Regions from separate parts of the Lysinibacillus sp. GW821-FHT14F06 genome, predicted to be linked through region 2. Evidence: riboswitches for the same ligand, from Rfam matches in the RefSeq annotation. Region 2 holds a riboswitch; each other region holds the start of a gene.
What was found. A riboswitch is a leader RNA that binds a small molecule or an ion and turns the genes downstream of it on or off. The one in region 2 is predicted to bind cobalamin.
Positions count from the first base shown of each region.

Region 1: linked by a shared signal. The riboswitch ahead of AC1RNS_RS02615 ((2Fe-2S) ferredoxin domain-containing protein) and the one ahead of AC1RNS_RS04105 (DUF4430 domain-containing protein) in region 2 are both predicted to bind cobalamin.
Region 3: linked by a shared signal. The riboswitch ahead of cobT (nicotinate-nucleotide--dimethylbenzimidazole phosphoribosyltransferase) and the one ahead of AC1RNS_RS04105 (DUF4430 domain-containing protein) in region 2 are both predicted to bind cobalamin.
Region 4: linked by a shared signal. The riboswitch ahead of AC1RNS_RS04970 (hypothetical protein) and the one ahead of AC1RNS_RS04105 (DUF4430 domain-containing protein) in region 2 are both predicted to bind cobalamin.

Region 1 covers NZ_JBXAPF010000002.1:78,655-83,522, reverse strand. Annotated here, with positions in the region: gene AC1RNS_RS02635 (energy-coupling factor ABC transporter ATP-binding protein) at 1-218, opposite strand, end outside; gene cbiQ (cobalt ECF transporter T component CbiQ) at 218-988, opposite strand; gene AC1RNS_RS02625 (energy-coupling factor ABC transporter substrate-binding protein) at 991-1,263, opposite strand; gene AC1RNS_RS02620 (energy-coupling factor ABC transporter permease) at 1,265-2,011, opposite strand; cobalamin riboswitch at 2,148-2,332, opposite strand; cobalamin riboswitch at 2,577-2,761, shown strand; gene AC1RNS_RS02615 ((2Fe-2S) ferredoxin domain-containing protein) at 2,904-3,275, shown strand; gene cobJ (precorrin-3B C(17)-methyltransferase) at 3,280-4,868, shown strand, end outside.
Region 2 covers NZ_JBXAPF010000003.1:73,720-78,587, forward strand. Annotated here, with positions in the region: gene AC1RNS_RS04100 (S-layer homology domain-containing protein) at 1-1,114, opposite strand, end outside; gene AC1RNS_RS04105 (DUF4430 domain-containing protein) at 1,194-1,928, opposite strand; cobalamin riboswitch at 2,107-2,303, opposite strand; gene AC1RNS_RS04110 (acyltransferase family protein) at 3,424-4,868, opposite strand, start outside.
Region 3 covers NZ_JBXAPF010000001.1:93,514-98,381, reverse strand. Annotated here, with positions in the region: gene AC1RNS_RS00415 (methionine gamma-lyase family protein) at 1-688, opposite strand, end outside; gene AC1RNS_RS00410 (trimeric intracellular cation channel family protein) at 959-1,564, shown strand; gene cobT (nicotinate-nucleotide--dimethylbenzimidazole phosphoribosyltransferase) at 1,664-2,725, opposite strand; cobalamin riboswitch at 2,825-3,001, opposite strand; gene AC1RNS_RS00400 (ABC transporter ATP-binding protein) at 3,206-4,816, opposite strand.
Region 4 covers NZ_JBXAPF010000004.1:9,829-14,696, forward strand. Annotated here, with positions in the region: gene aspA (aspartate ammonia-lyase) at 1-232, shown strand, start outside; gene AC1RNS_RS04965 (methyl-accepting chemotaxis protein) at 379-1,623, shown strand; cobalamin riboswitch at 2,390-2,573, shown strand; gene AC1RNS_RS04970 (hypothetical protein) at 2,819-3,580, shown strand; gene AC1RNS_RS04975 (GTP-binding protein) at 3,867-4,868, opposite strand, start outside.

The DNA of each region.
Region 1 (4,868 bases), on a different contig from region 2:
TACTGTAGCTCCTTGCCGCAAAAGGCTATATTTCCAGTAGTTGGCTTAAGAATCCCATTGAGGAGCTGAAATAATGTAGATTTTCCCGCTCCATTATGACCTAGTAGGGCGATTTTTTTGCCTTTCGGAATTTGGAGTGTAATATCTGTTAGTGCGTGTGTTCCATCTACATAGTCGTAAGAAAGCTGATTTAGTTCAAAGTATAAGTCTGTTGTCATTAGAAAAAACCTCCATACACGATGAGGAATAGTAAGATAGCGGCAATACCGAGCCAGTTTTTCATGCTATAGGTTGCTTTCTCCTGCCAATATACCGCTTCGCCACCACGTGCTTGCATGGCATTATTAAGCTCGCGGCTTCGTTGGAACATTTCAGCAAATAAAGCGGCGATAAGCATAGATACAGAGCGTAGCCACTGGGCAGGTGAGCGATAACCAAGTCGAGCCTGCTGAGCAAGGTGAATTTTTTGCATACTGTCTAAAAAAATAAAAATAAATCGATATGTTAATTCCACTAGCTCAACAAACAACGCAGGAATTCTACATTGTCGTAACACATGACAAATAGATTGTACGGATGTTGTTAGGATTAAAAAATATAAACAACTGACACTTCCAAGAACGATGAAAAAAAGTTGCTGTGCTGTAAATAAGCTTACATTGCCCACAAAAATTGTCCAATGTTTAAAAGAAAATGACCAGATATGTGCAGGTAGTTTGCTAGTCGCTGGTGCTATTGAAATTAAAATAGATAGTAAGCTAGATAGTAAAAAAAATCCGGGTAACAATAATAGTTTAAAATAATATTTAACAGGGATTTTAGCGCCTATAATGATAAAAGCACTCATTACAATAAATGTAATGAGTGAAATTCGTTCATCTCTCATGATAAGCGACAATAATAATAGTCCAAAGGAAAACATCATTTTTTCTAGCGGATGAACAGACGCTAGCTTATTCATATATGCATACTTATCAATGAGTAACATACTTAACCTTCTTTATGTTTACCGCGCATATAGCCGATGAAATAGCCGATGAAACCGGCACCAATAGCAGCTTGTAGTGCGAATAATAAGCTTTCAATTTCTCCACTTGGTGGTTCCCATAAGCTTTCAAACCATGGTTCGTAGTCAGCATTTATTTCACCGATTGCTGCCTCCGCTTCACCATCTGCTCCTCCGAATTCAGCACCTTTTTGTATGAAAAGTGGGATAATGGCTAATAACACAACGATTGCAAGCAGTAATAAGTTTTTTTTCATCCTAATGTGCCTCCTTTGTTGAGAAAACACGTAATGCTTTTAATTCGCTTACATTGTATTTTTTTAAGAAATTCATCACGACTACTGTTAAAATTCCTTCACTAACAGCAAGAGGAATTTGTGTTAAAGCAAAAATACCCGCAAATTTTGAGAATGAAGCCATAAAGTCACCAACCTCAGAAGGGAAAGCAAGAGCTAGCTGTACAGAAGTGACAATATATGTACCTAAATCACCAAGCATAGCAGCTAAAAATACAGCTAAAGAAAATGATAGACCCATTTTTTGAGAGCCTTTAAATACATAATAAGCAATAATTGGACCAACGACTGCCATAGAAAAGGCGTTAGCTCCTAAAGTTGTAAGCCCTCCATGTGCTAAAAGTAAAGCTTGGAATAATAATACAATCGTTCCGATTACACTCATTGCTAATGGTCCAAAAAGAACTGTGCCGAGCCCAACACCTGTTGGATGCGAGCAGCTTCCTGTTACAGACGGAATCTTTAATGCTGATAACACAAAGGCAAAGGCACCTGATAGTCCTAAAATCATTTTTGTTTCAGGGTTTGCATCAATCGTTTTGCGAATTGAACGTAATCCTAAAATAATAAATGGAATGGATACAACCCACCAAAAAATGGCCCACTCGATTGGCAAAAAGCCCTCCATTATATGCATGGCAAATGCACGATTTGGCACAAATAAAAATGCCAATAAGAAATAACTAAGCTTCCAGCCTGAGAATTTCAAAACTTCTCCTCCTCACTTATAGTTTTTGAATTAGCGTGCGAAAATAAAAAAACACTTCTCCATATTGGAAAAGTGCATAGCTAAGACAAATAGAATTCGATTCTACTAAGCCGCACACCTATCCTCGTAGGTTGAAACGTTCACATACTTTTCGGCAGGTCTCCTGGCTTTAGTTCCTCGTTTTATAGGCCTTCCCATCCGTTGGACAGTGACATTCTCTATAAAACTCCCTAGTACAGTGGCGGGACCGCGCCGGACTTGAACCGGCTTCCCTTTTAAGCGAAATGATAAGCACTTCGCACCGAAAAAAGATGAAGTTGTGAGATTTCACGACACAGTGTAACATGATTTTTCATCTTGAGGCTATCTTTTTTAGAAAAAATTTTTAAAATTGAGGTGCAATCTAGAAAATTCTGATAAAATAAAAGAGAAACTTTTCTTTTTTCTACGAATTTTTTGATGAAATTTTAATGAAAATGTCATAATTTTAGAGAGAAATATTGAAATTTTAAAATTATAAGATATGATAGAGACAGTTTTCAATTCGTGTTAAACATACAAATTTGATATAAAAACATACATAAGTGCTTGAATATTTTCAAGATAATAGGGAAATTGGTGAAAATCCGATACAGCCCCCGCTACTGTAATAGCTGATGAAATCGCAAATGCCACCTAGTGCAAACTTGGGAAGGCGCGAAAGTAAATGGAAGCTTAAGTCAGGAAACCTGCTTATGTAATCATGCATGCAAACTTTTCGGAGGGAGAAGTTGAAGCAAAGGCGAGTACCTGTAGTTTATTCGACTTTATTTGGCTTCTACAAAACCTTTACTCTTCGAATTAGAGTAAAGGTTTTTCTTTGTTCCTAAAAGTATTGAGGGGGAGAACAACGATGACTACTTGGAATTTAGAAGGGATGCAAACACATCTTTTTATTTGCAATGGCAGTAGCTGTATGAAAAAAGAAGCGGAGGAAATTACGCAAGCTATTCGTGATGAAATACAGTTACAGGCACTTGATAAAACAATACATACAACACGGACACGCTGCAATGGCAGATGTAAGGATGCGTGTGTTGTCATTGCGTATCCACAAGGAAATTGGTACCGTGTGCCAACAACAGAGCATGCAAGGGCACTTGTACAGGATTTACATCATGAGTCACTGCATGATGAACATGTCTTTACGCTTCGTGAGGGCACGTTACAGCGGACAGCACAAACAACAGCCATTAAAGGCATCGAAAAGGTGAAAGAGGGGTAACAAAATGGCGCAAAAAGGGAAGATTTTCGTGGTTGGCTTTGGGCCTGGTGATTTTAATCATATTACACATCGGGCAGTGGAGGCATTACAACAGAGTGATATGATTATAGGCTATAAAACATATGTAGAGCTTATTCAAGACTTAGTTAATGCAAAATCCATTGTTAGCACAGGTATGACGGAGGAAGTATCTCGTGCACAGGAAGCGGTACGCCAAGCGGAGGCAGGGAATATCGTATCTGTTATTTCCAGCGGTGATTCTGGTGTTTATGGCATGGCAGGATTAGTGTATGAGGTATTGATCGAGCTTGGTTGGACGGAAGCAACTGGTGTAGAGGTAGAAATTGTTCCAGGTATTTCAGCTATCAACTCATGTGCAAGTTTACTAGGTGCTCCAATTATGCATGATGCTTGTACAATCAGTTTAAGTGACCACCTAACACCTTGGAATTTAATTGCGAAGCGTGTAGAGGCAGCAGCGATGGCGGATTTTGTGATTGCGTTGTATAACCCAAAAAGTGGTCGACGTACTAGACAAATTGTGGAGGCCCAGCGCATTTTATTAGAATATCGTTCACCTGATACTCCAGTGGGGCTTGTCAAAAGCGCGTATCGTGACCGTCAGGAAGTTACAATGACAACTTTAGCAGAAATGCTAGAGCATGATATTGGGATGCTGACAACGGTTATTATCGGAAATTCATCAACGTTTTTCTATGATAATAAAATGATTACACCACGCGGCTATCAGCGTAAATATACACTCGGTGAGGAAAAGCAGCCATTACGTCCACACCAACGTTTAAGGGAAGAAAATGAACCATGGGCAATGAATCAAGAAACAGGGGAGGCACGCAATGACTTTGCAGCAGATCCTAATGCTAATCGTATTGAGCCCAGTGTAGCCATTACACCTAATCCAAAGCAAAAAAAAACTTCACTTGAGATGGCGACAGCAGCGTTAGCGATGGTCAAAGGAACAAATGAGGTAAAGATAACACCAAAGCTTGTGCAACAAAAAATCGAATCTATCTTTGAATTAGCTGTAAGCCCAGGAGTAGCCAATAAATTTTTCACTCCGCAACAGATGATCACGCTGGCAGAAGTTGTTGGAGAGGATGGAACGATGGAATACACACCTGACCATCAAATCCATTTAAAAATCCCAACGACAGAGCCAGAAAAAATTACAGCCAAGCTTCGTGAGGTTGGATTTTTACTGACACCGATTGGAGATGTATTATCATTAAAGGCTTGTGACTTCTGTTACGGAGAAAAGGTTGATTCGATTCCATATGCAGAGGAGATTCAGGAGAAACTTGGTGGTATGTCTTTACCGAAAACTTTGAATATTGGCTTTAATGGCTGCGGTATGGCGTGCTATCGAGCAGTATTTGATGATATTGGTATTGTTTATCGTAAAAGCAGGTTCGATGTTTTTATTGGGGCAAAGCCAGTAGGACGTACAGCACATGCTGCACAGCCAGTTGTAGAGGGACTAGAGCCTGAACAACTTATTCCACTCATTACGGATATCATTGAGGAGTATAAAGCAAATGCCCACCCAAATGAACGTCTGTTTAAGTATTTTAA
Region 2 (4,868 bases):
TTGCAAAAAGGTCACCCTTATTTGCTACTTTTTTTTGTTCTGCTGTTGGTATAGCTGCATATTTTTTTCTTGCATGATCGAGTTGCTCTTTTATTGCTGAATCAATTGTTAAATCATCTATTTTAGGAAGCGCATCGATAACAAGAAATACATATTTAATTTCTTTTGCTGCAAGTTCTTGATTAAATGCTAGTATATCTGCAGGATCTGTTACTTTTTTTAGATCTCGATAACCAGATGTTTTAATCAGAGAATTATATTTTTCACGAACTGTATCTAACTTCTTATCCCATTCATCACTTAAAGAAATAATCCCTTCAGGTGCAGGTATAGCGTTGTTAGGGTCTTGCATATAGTATCTAAAATATGCAATTTCCTTTTCTAGTAACTGGAGAAAATAAGGTAGTTTATTATCGGATATTAAAAGAGTACGAGCAGGTGCTTTTACTTTACTATCTAGTACTCGTGCTTGCTGTAGTAGCTGATATGTTGCTTCATCGGCTCTTTCGATTGTAGGTAGAGCAATAATAAAATCTATTGCCTCTCGAGCTTCTGGTGAAATAACATATACTTTAACTGCTTTAGTTCCACTATCTAATTGAGCGGTAATGACTGTCTCTCCGATTGTCTGAGCTATTACGTTCCCACTAGTGTCAACGGTTGCAATTCCTGAGTCACTTGAAGACCATGTGACTGTGGCACTATCACCTGTTGTTGAGTTAGTAGCAGTAAGTTGAAATGTTTCTCCCGCTAATAATAGTAAAGGTTCCTCCGTATTTAGCTGAATATCGCTAATGGCAAAGGGCGCAACTTCTACGTTAGGAGCTACCTCCGTCGTATCCCCTAAATGTGTAAGATCATCTAATTCAGCTTCATCATCAGATTGCAGTGCATTTTCCTGTTCTGTTGAATCCCCTTCTTCTTTTTCATTATCCAACCCTAGAGCATTATCCTGCTTTTCTGAATCATCAGGTTCAATACCATTTATGTCTGTAGGAGGATCGAGTAAATCCCCTTCAAAATGCTGTGCCTTAATTGCAGTGACTGGAGAAAATAGCGATACAATTAAAATAAAAATAACTGCTATATGTAGCTGTTTTTTCCATATAGTCATAGAAAAACTCACTTCCTTTATACATAATGAAATACTGACAAGCTGAATTAATTCATCTCGTCAGTATCAATTTATCTAGCTATTGTACTTTCACTTCAACTGGCTCACTTGCTGAGCTACCGAATAAAGCATTGGCAGAGGCTGTAATGGTAATAGTACCTGCTTGTGCCTGACCCGCAAATGTAATAACAGCTTGTTGGTTTGTATTCACAGTAATCGACTGAGCTGTTAATGCTGTTGTCCCTGTGTTAATTGTCCAGTTTGCTAAATTAGAGGCATCTGGTGTTATAAATAAATCACCAGTTAAATTTACCGTAACGGATGGATTGTTATCATTTACAGCAATTGCACTTGCCGTTTCTAATTTAGCCCATGTAGTGTAATAAATATGAACGACATCATCAGCCTCTAATTGATACTCAGCTAATCCATAGTTAGGACTAACACCATTTACAGTGTATACCCAGCCATCCCAACCATTTAAGCTGCCCGCAGCACGTCCATCAATTGATTGAAGATATGGACCATATTGAGTAGAAACCACTACATAAGGAATACCCTCAGCATCAAATACTTGCTCTACAAGCTCTAGCGCTGTTGTTCCTTCTTGAACATTCACAGTTGTTCCTGCTAAAATTTCATCACATGAACCAGTACCGCATAAACCAGTCGCTGATAACTGAACATCAAAATCTGCTGTTTGTGCTTCCTGACTTACGGGCTGTAATAATGCTGCACTTGCTGTTGGTGACACGAGCGAAAATGCTAAAAGCAGGACTAACGCGAATTGCCACCATTTTTTGAAATGAACCATTTGTAAAACCTCCTATTTTTATTATTTCGTGAATGTTCTTGCAATTAACTCGAAAATAAAAAGATGCTTCTCCAAAAAGGGGAAGCATCTAATCTAATGGAAAACAGAAAAAAGGCGCTAAAACGTAGTTTGCCTGTCCGTCTATTTGCCGTAAGTTCTCCTAGCTTCCGAAGAGAGTTAATACGATGGAATAAAGGCAGGTCTCCTGGCTCGTGTATCCTATTCAGAACCTTCCCATCTACTGGAGGCATTTTTCCTCGTTTGACAGTGGTATTTTCTGTAGTCATCTACACTTACAGTTGCGGAAACAGCTTCGGCTTTGTACCGAATTCCCTATTAAGCTCTTAAAAGAGCACCTTTAATCTGCAATTCTTATTCACTTACTGTTAAGTTTAGCATATATTTCTATTTTTCAAAATAGTTAAATAAAAAAGAAGTATATTTTTTAGATATAGTAAGCTTTAAAAGAGAAAGTAAGCATCTAGTGTCCATATTACTTTCTCACTAAAAGCAGCATTGAAAGCCATAGTGAAAGTAAGGTCTTCAACGCTGCGTGGTAAAACAAAAAATATAGAAATTGATAATCTAACTGTCACACAATAGCTAGATAATTTAAATGGAATTATAAAAAATAAAAGGAACAAGTCCATCTCCAAGGAGAATATATTAATCGATTGCATTTAAAGCCGTATATAGGTCATTAGGAGCTTCAAAATTTAGATTGATAAAACGGTTCAATTAAATTTTTAGAACCGTGTATACAGCAAATACAAGCCAAATATGTGATAAGCTTAGCATCATCTTATTAACATTGCCATTACTATAGCTGAAATACTACCAGGAAATCGAATTTATAGTTCGGAACTTCAGCTTATTAATACTTTTACAGAGCATTGGCATTGGAAATATTCGAACTAAGCTAGCCTCATTTACTATATTACACAAAATAAAAAAGCTGCAGGGTTAATTGCAGCTTTTTGTTTCATCTGTTTTCAGCAACGTAAACGGTGATTATGATACATGATAAACGGTGATTCTCTCGTTTTTCTGTGTCTATCACTTAATCTAACCATTAAAGCTTTATAATGATGGGCTTTTTCTTTGATATTCTTAGTGCTCTGTAGAAATAGCTTAATAGGCTGAAGCACCGTAGTCTTCAAGCTTCTTGCTGTTCGTTTATTTTTATAAGGTTTGCTACCGCACTTGAATGGTCGTCATTCCAGCTGCTTTAATCGTCTGGTGCTGTGGTGGCGCTTTTGGTTCAATAAATAACGTTGAGTAATATGCATCAGCAATCGTAATTAGATAAATCACAAAAAGTAATTGTTTTGTTCAATGATTCAAAAATGTATTTCTCCTTTTTTAATGCAATTAATTAAAAATGTATAGTAGTAATACGAACAGTCATAAAAAAGGTTTCACCTAAACTAAATTTTTTTTAAAATTTTTTCTCACATAAAAATAGCCATCTACCATAAATTGGCTATTCGTTACATCAATGGACAGGATTTATAGCTTGTTGAATTAGATTTGTTAAAGAAGCAATCCCCTTTTGCTCTAAATGGACGCCGTCTGGGGCGAAAAACTCAGGATGGTTGATCGCACTATCATACCAATCAATTAAAGTAATATTATCATATTCCTGCGCTTTCTGTTGTAATGCTTGATTTACTTTCCCCTCCCAGGAACGTGGTACACGCGTATTCACTAGATAAATATCAGCATTAGAAAAAGCCTTTAATAAGGTATCAATTTGAGCATTGGTAAAGTAGCCGTTTGTTCCGAGCTGAATGATGACTGCTTTATCTGGTTGATTAAAGCTAGCATAATTAGGAGCTAATTTAACGGCTTGTGAAAATTGGCGACCAATTTTTGCATCTATGGTAATGCTAGGATAGATGTTATGTAAGCTCTTAGCAATATCTATCATTACTGAATCGCCAATGGCCAATATTCCATTATACGATTCATGAACTTCTGTCTCATTTTCCTCCTGCTCAGGCTCTACTGCATATTGATCCGTATTTGAATCAACATTCTCTTCTTCATCAATTAATGACTCCTGCTGAGATGTTTCCTGCTCCTTTTCGGAATCATGATTGGTTGAAGGCTGCTGTGTTCCACCATCTATTTTAATATTCGTAGGCCGTGACTCAATAGATTCTATTTTCTCTTCACCTACAACCCCTGTCATTCCAGTAAAAAATACTAGAAGGAAAAGTGGAATGAGCGTGGTTGAAATTTTTCTAGCAAGCGTGAAGCTTCCCCATTTGTGTTTATTGAATATAAAATACTGTCTAAAATAACAGCGGAACCCATCCTTACGAATCGGCATTTCAATAAAACGATAGGATAGTTCTGCAATTGTAAAGATAAGCATCAGCTGTAAAGCAACTCGCCAATAAGCTGGATTGCCTATTTCGTGTACTGGAGTACCTAAAACAATAATTGGATAATGCCATAGATAAATCCCATATGATCTTGAACCAATCCAACGCAAAGGTTTCCAAGAAAGTATTTTTCCTAAAAAGCTAACTGGGTGACATATGCAGCCTATTAAGATGGCTGCATTTAAGCAAAATACAAACATCCCTCCTCGATATAGGAAAGATTGATATTCATCCACCAACAAAATACCGATAATGAAAATACTAAAAGCTACTAAGCTTACAATATTTAACTGATAGACATGATTAGTAGAGATTTTTTGTGTTGAAAGTCTTTTCATCGGCCAGATAAGAGCCAACCAGCAACCTATTAGTAATTCAAAAGAACGCGTATCTGTTCCATAATAGACACGACTGGGATCTGCTCCTGGTTGATATAGTATAGCCATTAGCACTGCAGAACCAAGTGCCCCCAGAAAAACAAAAATAGCGAGCTTATTTTGCTTTTTGGCAATCAGAAGTCCGAGCATTAAAAGAACTGGCCATAATAAAT
Region 3 (4,868 bases), on a different contig from region 2:
AGCCTGCCATTAAATCTGCCCCTACCTCTGTCGGTTCCTGATCCTCCACAAATTCACCATAGCAATTGTCGACAAAGATAATAGCCTGCGGTGCTAATTCACGGACTTTCACGCACATATCAGCAATTTCTGCAATAGTAAAGGATGGTCGTGTTGCATAGCCCTTTGAACGTTGAATAGCAATCATTTTTGTATTCTCTGTAATAGCAGCCGCTACACCGTCCCAATCAATCTTTTGATTAGCCATTAAATCCACATGATGATAACTGATTTTATAATCCTTTAATGAACCAGTATCCTTGTCACCGCCATCTACTATGGATTGTAATGTATCGTATGGCTGACCTGAAATATACAGCAATTCATCACCTGGTCGCAGCACTCCGAATAGACTAAGCGTAATGGCATGTGTCCCCGAAATAATCTGTGGACGTACGATGGCAGCCTCCGCTCCAAAAACCTCTGCATAAACACGCTCTAAATTGTCACGCCCCTCATCATCATAACCATATCCATTAGAAGGATGTAAATGATAGTCACTAACTTGATGCTTCCTAAAAGCTGCAAGCACCTTTTGTTGATTAAAGAACGCCATATCGTCTACCTTCCTATGAAACGGGTAAACCTTCTCCTCTATTTCGGTAGCTAATGCTAACGTTTCTGTTGTTAAATTCGTTGTAAAAGTCATTCATTCTTCTCCATTCACATTTGTTCAATTGTGGGCACCATACCCACAAATTGAAGTTTTCACTTTACTCCTATCTCATCTTAACAATTTGTAGATGTGTCTGCAAAACTTGCCTATTGTTTCTACTCGTAATATGCGCTAAGCTAATGTGCGGACTTCTTTCATTATTTTCGATATTTCGACTACAAAATTCATAGATTCTGTTACATTTAATAGAATTCTTTAACTTTAATGAGAAAGTACATTATTTTTCAGAAGGGGTGAAAAGGGATGGCTTGGGAGGTTTTTAGTATTATTGGAACAATTGCCTTTGCTATTTCTGGGGCAATTATCGCGATGGAGGAAGAATACGATTTATTCGGTGTTTATATACTCGGTATTGTCACTGCCTTTGGGGGTGGAGCAATTCGTAACTTGCTTATTGGCTTACCTGTTACAACGTTATGGGGACAGGATATGATGTTCCAAATTGCGCTTGCGGCGATTACTATATTTTTTATTTTTCCACATCATCTAATTCAGCATTGGCATCGATGGGGAAACTTCACAGATGCAATTGGCTTATCTGCATTCGCTATTCAGGGCGCACTCTATGCTGTAAAGCTCGACATGCCAATTAGTGCAGTTATTGTAGCTGCTGTCTTAACTGGTTCAGGAGGTGGGATTGTTCGAGATCTATTAGCAAGACGCAAGCCCCTTGTATTACGTGATGAAATTTATGGTGTTTGGGCAGCTCTAGCAGGACTCGTGATTGGTCTAGAAGTATTAACAGGCGACCTCTTTTTATATGGATTATTTGGTATGATTACAGTGCTAAGAATTCTTTCCTATATGAAGAAATGGCGTTTGCCTTTACGAAAGCTGAATCGAGCATAACCATTTTATGAATAGTAACAAGCCCAAATAGTTCCAATATATGGACTTGTTATACTTTTTGGTACTACAAAGAAATGCCTTAAGCGTATATTTTTTCACCTATTCATTCGATTCTACTAGCACTACAGATTCCTCAAGTGTAGCCATGTTTTTCATCATGGAGCATGCTGCATCTAAAATTGGAAAGGCTAAAGCTGCACCAGAGCCCTCTCCTAAACGCATATTCATATGCAGCATTGGTTCTATCCCTAACAACTTGGCTGCTATTTTAGCACCTGGTTCTTCTGAGGCATGTGAAGGAATAATGTAGTCCTTTACTTTTGGCTCAAGCTCAAAGGCAATGAGGGCAGCAATCGTAGAAATAAAGCCATCTATAACAACAGGCTTGCGATTTGCTGCAGCTGCAAGTACAATTCCAGCCATAGCACCTATTTCTAAGCCACCAACTTTTGCAAGAATATCAATAGGATCGTGGCGATTTGGTTTGTTTAATGCAATGGCATTTTGAATAACCTCCACCTTATGCGCAATTCCTCCTGCGCCAACACCTGCGCCCATTCCCGTTACTACATTTGGATGACAGGCTTGAAGCACGGATAGGATAGCCGCACTTGGTGTAGTATTCCCAATACCCATTTCTCCAGTACCAAGAATATCGACTCCGTTACTTATTTCACTCGTTGCAACTGCAATACCTACTTCGATGGATTGAATAGCTTCTTCTCTTGACATAGCTGGACCCTTTGCCATATTGTCTGTTCCATATTTAATTTTCTTTAAAATGACCCCAGCATCAAGTGGTAAATCTTCTTTTACACCAACGTCAACTGTTACGATTTTTGCATTGGTTATGTTGGCGATAGCACAAACACCCGTAAGCCCTTTTGGAAAATTCATTGTTTGTAAAAAGGTTACCTTTTGTGGATTAGAAGTTACATCCTCCTCACAAACACCGTGATCTGCAGCACAGACAATAATTGCTTTGTTATCTATCTTTGGAAACATTTCTCCTGTAATACCAGCTAATTGTACTGCAAGAGATTCTAGTTTTCCCAAACTTCCAGGTGGCTTACTAAGAGCATCTATACGCTCTCTCGCTTTCTTCATCATATGACTGTCTACATGTTGAATACTTTCAATGGTTTGTTGTAATAATTGCATGAATCATTCCCCTTTCTATTTTACATTGAGCTTTAGAGAAAAAATAAAAAGCCTGTAGTTTATTCATCACAAATAAACTACAGACTTTTCCATCGTCTATATAATCGAAGCAATTAGGCAGGTCTCCTGGCTCAATTTCAACATTTCATAGAACCTTCCCAGCACCATGCTAGTGGCATACTCTATGAAACTCCCTTTTACAGTGGTGGGACCGCTAAAGACTTACACTTTATTCCCTATTCTCCCATAATGGGCACCCAATGCTATTATGCAATTTCTTTTAATTTACTGTAAAGTTTTTTGGGTGTCAATATGACAGCATTATCTTTATTACACTTTTGTATCAATTTCGCCTTGGCGTATTTGCGCCTGTAGAGGTGGAAGTCTTCTGTATCTGCCGCTGTCGCTACGCTTACGCGCATAAAACATCTGCCGCTATGCTTTCGATACAAAAACATTTGCTGAATAAAGATAAATAATCTAGAAAGTTGGAAAAAGACCAGATTGAATTTGGTGAATCTGACCATTCTTAACTTCAAATGTTAAATCAGCTGCATTTTTTATCATTGAATCGTGTGTCACCAATACAATGGTTTTTCCCTTTACTTTGTTTAAATATATGAGTAGAGATTCTATAATGCTCTGATTTTCTTTATCTAATGAAGCTGTAATTTCATCAAACAAATATATTTCGGCATCCCTTAAAAGTGATCTCGCTATAGAAAGCCTCTGCTGTTGTCCAGTAGAAAGATCAAGTCCATTATGTCCAATTAATGTATCAAAATTATTCTCCAAAGACGTTATAAAATCATATATATTTACTAGCTTGCATACTTTTATTAAATCTTCATTAGTAGCATCTGGATTTGCTAAAAGTAAATTCTCTTTGATAGTTCCAGTTAGTAAAAAATGATTTTGAGAGACTAGACATATTTTTTTCTTATAGATATGGTGAGGAATATTTTTCACATTATATTGATTTATTAATATTTCCCCTGTGTAACCTACATATAACCCTGAAAGTATGTTTAACAAAGTTGTCTTTCCTGATCCGCTCACACCTTTAAAAAGAACGATTTTTTTTAAAGGTATTGCAATATTAATATTTTTAAAAATTGGTGAAAATTCATTAGAATATTCATAACATACGTTACGTAACACCATCCTACCTTCCTCAAATGAAGGTATCGTCATATGACTAGACATATTGTTTACATCACATTTTGTTTCAGCAGGCACATCTAGTAGATTTTTAACTCTATTTATGGATACTATGGCTTCTTGAAAAAAGGTATTTAGTTGTCCAAATCTTAAAAATGACTGGTTAAAATTATTTGAATAAGAAGTAAAGGCAATTAAAATACCTATAGTCAAATCTTCTTTATAAATAAGATAGACGCCTAAAATAAGAATCAACAAATAGCTTATATAATTTATGAATTCTATTATTGTCCCGGATTTAATATTTAACAACATTTTTTCAAGCGATAGTTTATAGACTAAATCATTTTTTTGAGAATATCTATTTACTCCCTCAGCTTCATTATTTAATAGTTTAAACAATTTAAAAGATGACAGTAACTCTCCTAAGTATGTTAGATAATGATCTAAACTTTGCTTTACACTAATGTCCTTTTCCCGTATTTTTTTGCCATAAAATTTAAAGATAAATAATGTTAATGGACATGTGATAAATAGAATCGAAACTAACAATAAATTGATATTTAGTAAAATTATAAACACAACTAGAATACTAATACAATCGATGAAAATATTTAGTAACTCTGAAAGAACATTTGAAAAAGCTTTTGTATCGTTTTCAATTTTATTCATCATTTCGCCTTTAGGAATTAATTGATAATCATCCATATCCTTAGCCATAATTCGTTTAACCATTTTCAATTTAACATCTATTTGAATGTTAGCAATTAATTTCGCTAAATAATATTTCTGAATAAATTTAATGCCTAAATTAATTAAAAATAATATTGCAATAAATAGGATGATTTTTAATGCGTTACTTACTTCCTTATTTGTTACATAATCTATAAACCTACCAAATATTAAAGGATGTATTATGTTTAAACCCATCGAAACGCACATTATAGTATTTATAAATACTAATTTCCTGTTATATGGACCT
Region 4 (4,868 bases), on a different contig from region 2:
TATGAAAGAATATGTGGAGAAAAGTGTTGGTGTCCTAACGGCTGTAAATCCACATATTGGCTATGAAGTGGCTGCTCGTCTAGCGCGTGAAGCAATTCTTTCTGGTCGTTCGATTCGTGAACTTTGTTTAGAAGAAGGCGTACTAACAACTGAACAATTGGATTTAATTTTAGATCCATATGAAATGACACATCCTGGTATTGCAGGGTCAAGTATTATGAAATTGAAATAATAGACTATAGAGAGCACTTTGCCTAGCGTAAAGTGCTTTTTTATATGACTTGTTTCTTACAATAGTGGGGCTTTTTTCTGTGAATCGAAGGAAAATTCAACTATAATAACTACATTGGAATATTATTATAGTTGGGGGAATTTAGTATGAGTTTAGGAAAAAGAAGTATAATTGGTTTTTCTGCTTTAAATGTTCTTATGATTATTATATTAGTCATAGACCTAGCAAATCTTACATCATTGGATTGGTTATCCACAATATTAACAATACTAGGAATTGCAATGACACTTTCCTATATTGTCTATGTACAGTATAAAATTATTAAGCCCATCAACCAATTAGCAGCATCTGCTCAGGCAATTGCTGAGGGAAATTTGCATACTGCTCCTATTGAAGTGAATTCCAATGATGAAATTTCAGCGTTAACAAAAGCATTCATAGAGATGAAAGAACAATTACAAATTATCACTCAAAAAATTGCCCATAGCTCTTCAGACTTATCTACGAGTATAGAGGAGCTATCTGCCAGTACAAATGGAATTACGATGGCTGTTGATGAAGTTGATTCTCAAATGGAAAAAACATCAGATGGACTTAAGCATGCAGCTCAATCAGCCAATGAAAGTGCAGTGGCTATGCAAGAAACAGCAGATGGCATTGAACGGATTACTGTAGCAACGCAAGATGTTTTTGACCATGCAAAGGAAGCAAATGATGTTGCAGGTAACGGTGCAGAAATTTTACATGTGGCTAAAAATCAAATGCAATTTATCTCGAACTCAACTGAAAAAACAAGTCAGTTAATGCAGCAGTTAACAAATAAAATGATGGATATCAAAACAATGATTGATATGATAACAACCATTACAGATCAAACGAATTTACTAGCATTAAATGCAGCAATTGAAGCAGCACGGGCTGGGGAACATGGTCAAGGCTTTGCGGTCGTAGCAGAGGAAGTTCGTAAATTAGCAGAGCAATCCAAACATTCAGCACATCAGATTGTTGAGCTAGTAGTTGGAATTGAAAATGATACAGCACAGGTAGCGTCATCGGTTGAAGAGGATTTAAAAAATGTTCAGCAGGGTGTCTATGTTATTGATGAAGCAACAAAGTCATTTGGTACGATATCTCAACATGTAAGTAAAATGACGAGTCAGCTGGAGGATATTTCTGCTACGGCTGAGGAGCTTTCAGGTAGTGCTGTTGAGGTGACAAAATCTGTTATGACAATTGCTTCTGGTATGGATAGGTTATCACAATATACAGAAGTTGTTCTACAATCAGTAGATGAGCAAAGCGCCTCCATGCAAGCGGTCAATACAGTATCACAAGATTTATGTGTACAAGCAGAAAATTTACAGCAGCTTACACAGCGATTTAAGGCTTAATTATGTAATAGAAGATTCTACTATAAATATAACTTATGGAGTTTACAACATTTGTACAATGTTGAAATAAATGGCCCATTGCCTGTGACACTTTCAAGATTATAAAAAGCCCGCGCTTAAGCGAGGCTTTTTTGTTATGCAAAAGAAGAAGGGGTGCGAAATGGACAGATTACCATGAGAAGGGTCAAAGGCTTGCTGGGTACATGTATGAATTGAAGAATAGCAAGGAAGTTTATATCAATACCTATAGCTATTTGAATTAAAGAATCATCAAAGATATTCAGGTACATGTATTTTGTATGAGCTCAATAAAGAATGATGTGCTACCCATTCGACAAGACCTGAAAATGGTGGGGTGTTTGATTATTGATGGCTTGTAAGTTATAGATATTCAATATTATGAAAAGCTAAAAGGTATTTAATGTATCTCTATTTTGAGCTTATTATTATATCCATGCAAATGCAAAATGGAGGGATGAAATGAAAGTTCTTTTGTAAAACATGCAAATATTTTTGAGGGGCTTCAAAATCATGATACGGAACCAACTGAAAAGCAGTTAATAGGATAAAATGGCTTGTTGAAAATATATGTCATACAATTTCAAACAATAATCGTAACAATCATTTTTCCAATTATTTAATGAAGAAAGTATTTTTTTTAGGAATATACTATATATTGTGGTAATTGACTTTAGAAAAATACTACTTTACAATTAATACTAGTAAGCTATAAGGAATGTGAAGTAAACACGATTCCTTAACAACTGAATAGCGTGTAATAATAGGTGTAAATTGCGTGCAATTTACTGAAAAGGGAAGTCGGTGCAAATCCGACACTGTCCCGCAACTGTAAATGTGAGCGACTTTTCGTATACCACTGTTTAACGACGGGAAGGGGAAAAGTAGCGATGATCATGAGTCAGGATACCTGCCTATTATGAGTACACACCATAACCCTACGAGGAATAGGAGGTGGCATGTTGACAAAACAGAATGCTCTGTTTGTCACAGTACGTCAGACGCCCAAATTAAATAAAGGTATGTGGATAAATTCCCATACATTTAGGTTTGGGTATTGTTTGACTTTTTGTGATGAACGAAAACAATAAATCGAAGGGTTTCCTCTAAATGAAGGAAATCCTTTTTTTACTGATGACTTCCGTTTTGAAAATATGTACGAAAAGAGGATGCACTTATGACGAATATTCATGTATGGTCAGCACAGGAAACGCACTTTGAGGATATGAAAATTTGTAAGCAGCCACGCACTGAAGTTGCCAAGCAAGCAAAAACAAGAATGGCTGTGGAATCACTTGTTGATCAAATACTTGCAACCAGCCTTATTAGTAATCAGCGACTATTTGATCAAATTTTATATAACAAGGACATTATTTGGATTCAAAATGAGGAATTTAATGGACATCTTTTCGCAAGGGCAGAGATAACAGAGAACCTGAAAACAAAAACAAATAGCTTTATGATGTATATGCCAACAAATCCAATTGTGTATGAGGTTGATGGCGAACTTTATCATTTAATTACACGCATCGATTCAACCCGTGCCAAACCAAATCTAGAACGACTTTTTGTAGAGCCTAAGCCTGTATTAAGTGCTGCTCGTGTCAATGATTTATTGTGCTCGATTGTGATGCGTTTTTATGAAACTTATTTGGAAGATTTATCACGAATCACACAGGATAGCAAACTTATTAGTTTTGTAGAACGCGAATATAAGCATTTTTTACTAGCCGTAAAGGAACTAAATGATTATCATTTAAACTGGCATCCACGCGGCAATGGTCATGAGCTATTGCTGCAATTAATTGATAATTTGCAACTTTTGAAAAGTAGACCAGGCAAAGTGTTAACAGACTTTTCTAATTCACATAGCTATGCTGTTGTAGAACCTTCTTATCGTCTTTTCAAAGACACAAGGCAAAATGTACGAGCATTATAGGAAAAAGCAACTGTTCAGATTCAAAAGGAAACGGCTCTGGTACAAGTGAATATCGCTCCGGTCAGCTCAAAAATAGCTCGGGTACAAGGGAGAACCGCTCCAATCAGCCCTAGAACAGCTTAGGTTCAAGAGCAAATCGCTCTGGTCAACCCAAGAACTGCTCAGGTCCAAGAGAATACAACCCAAATTAGTCAATATCTTCTCAATAGCAAAACCAATTAATACAATCTTAGTACAGAAACAGGACATGGAAGTAATTTCCCATGCCCTGTTTCTATTTTCTGAATTATTTTATACAATGCATTGCTGCTTGTGCCTCATGCCATGGAACGGAATAGCCTTTCCCCTTTGCACAAAAAATACTGGCAGATGTATATTCAGGATCGGCATTCTTATCATAGCCGACTTGCATAATAATTTCTTCCGTATTATGACACACATCATAGCCATCAAATTGCAGAGAAAGGACACCCTTACCATTAGTGTAGGCCGCAAAGGTTGTACTATAGCTCATAAATGTCGCGACAGGGGCACGGCCCGTAATCACGACATCATCTTCGGAAATAATTGGCGGGTCAAATGTACCGAATGCTTGCTGAATATCAGTCATCATGCGGCCGATAAAATCGGTAGATGCTTTTAACTTAAAGCGGTAATACGGCTCTAAAAGGACATTCTCCGCTTGCTCAAGCCCTTGCCTCAATGCCCGGAATGTGGCCTCGCGAAAATCGCCGCCCTCGGTATGCTTAATATGAGCACGGCCCGTTACAAGCGTAAAGCAAATATCAGTCACGGGAAAGCCTGTTAGTAATCCATGATGTTCTCGCTCGAATAAATGCTTTTCAATCAGTCGTTGATGCCCAACGGATAAATCGTCCGTATGACATGCATTGACAAATGTAATACCAGTACCGCGTGCACTTGGCTCCATTAATAAATGTACTTCCGCATAGTGCTTTAAAGGCTCGAAATGACCATATCCTGTAACAGTTGATGAAATTGTTTCCATATATAATATCTGTGGTTCCCCGAATGAAATGGCTAATGAAAAACGCTTGTTTAGCACATCGATAAGTACCTCAAGCTGGATAACACCCATAATATGTACTTGAATCTCTTGAAATTTTTCATGCCAAATCACACGTAATGACGGCTCTTCCGCTTCAAGTATACGAAAGATTTTTAAGACTTCCTTTATATGCTGTTCACCCTCGTATTGTACTTTGGCCTGCAGGGTTGGCACTAACTCATAGGGCTGTGGGTTACTGGAGCTTCCAAGGATTGCACC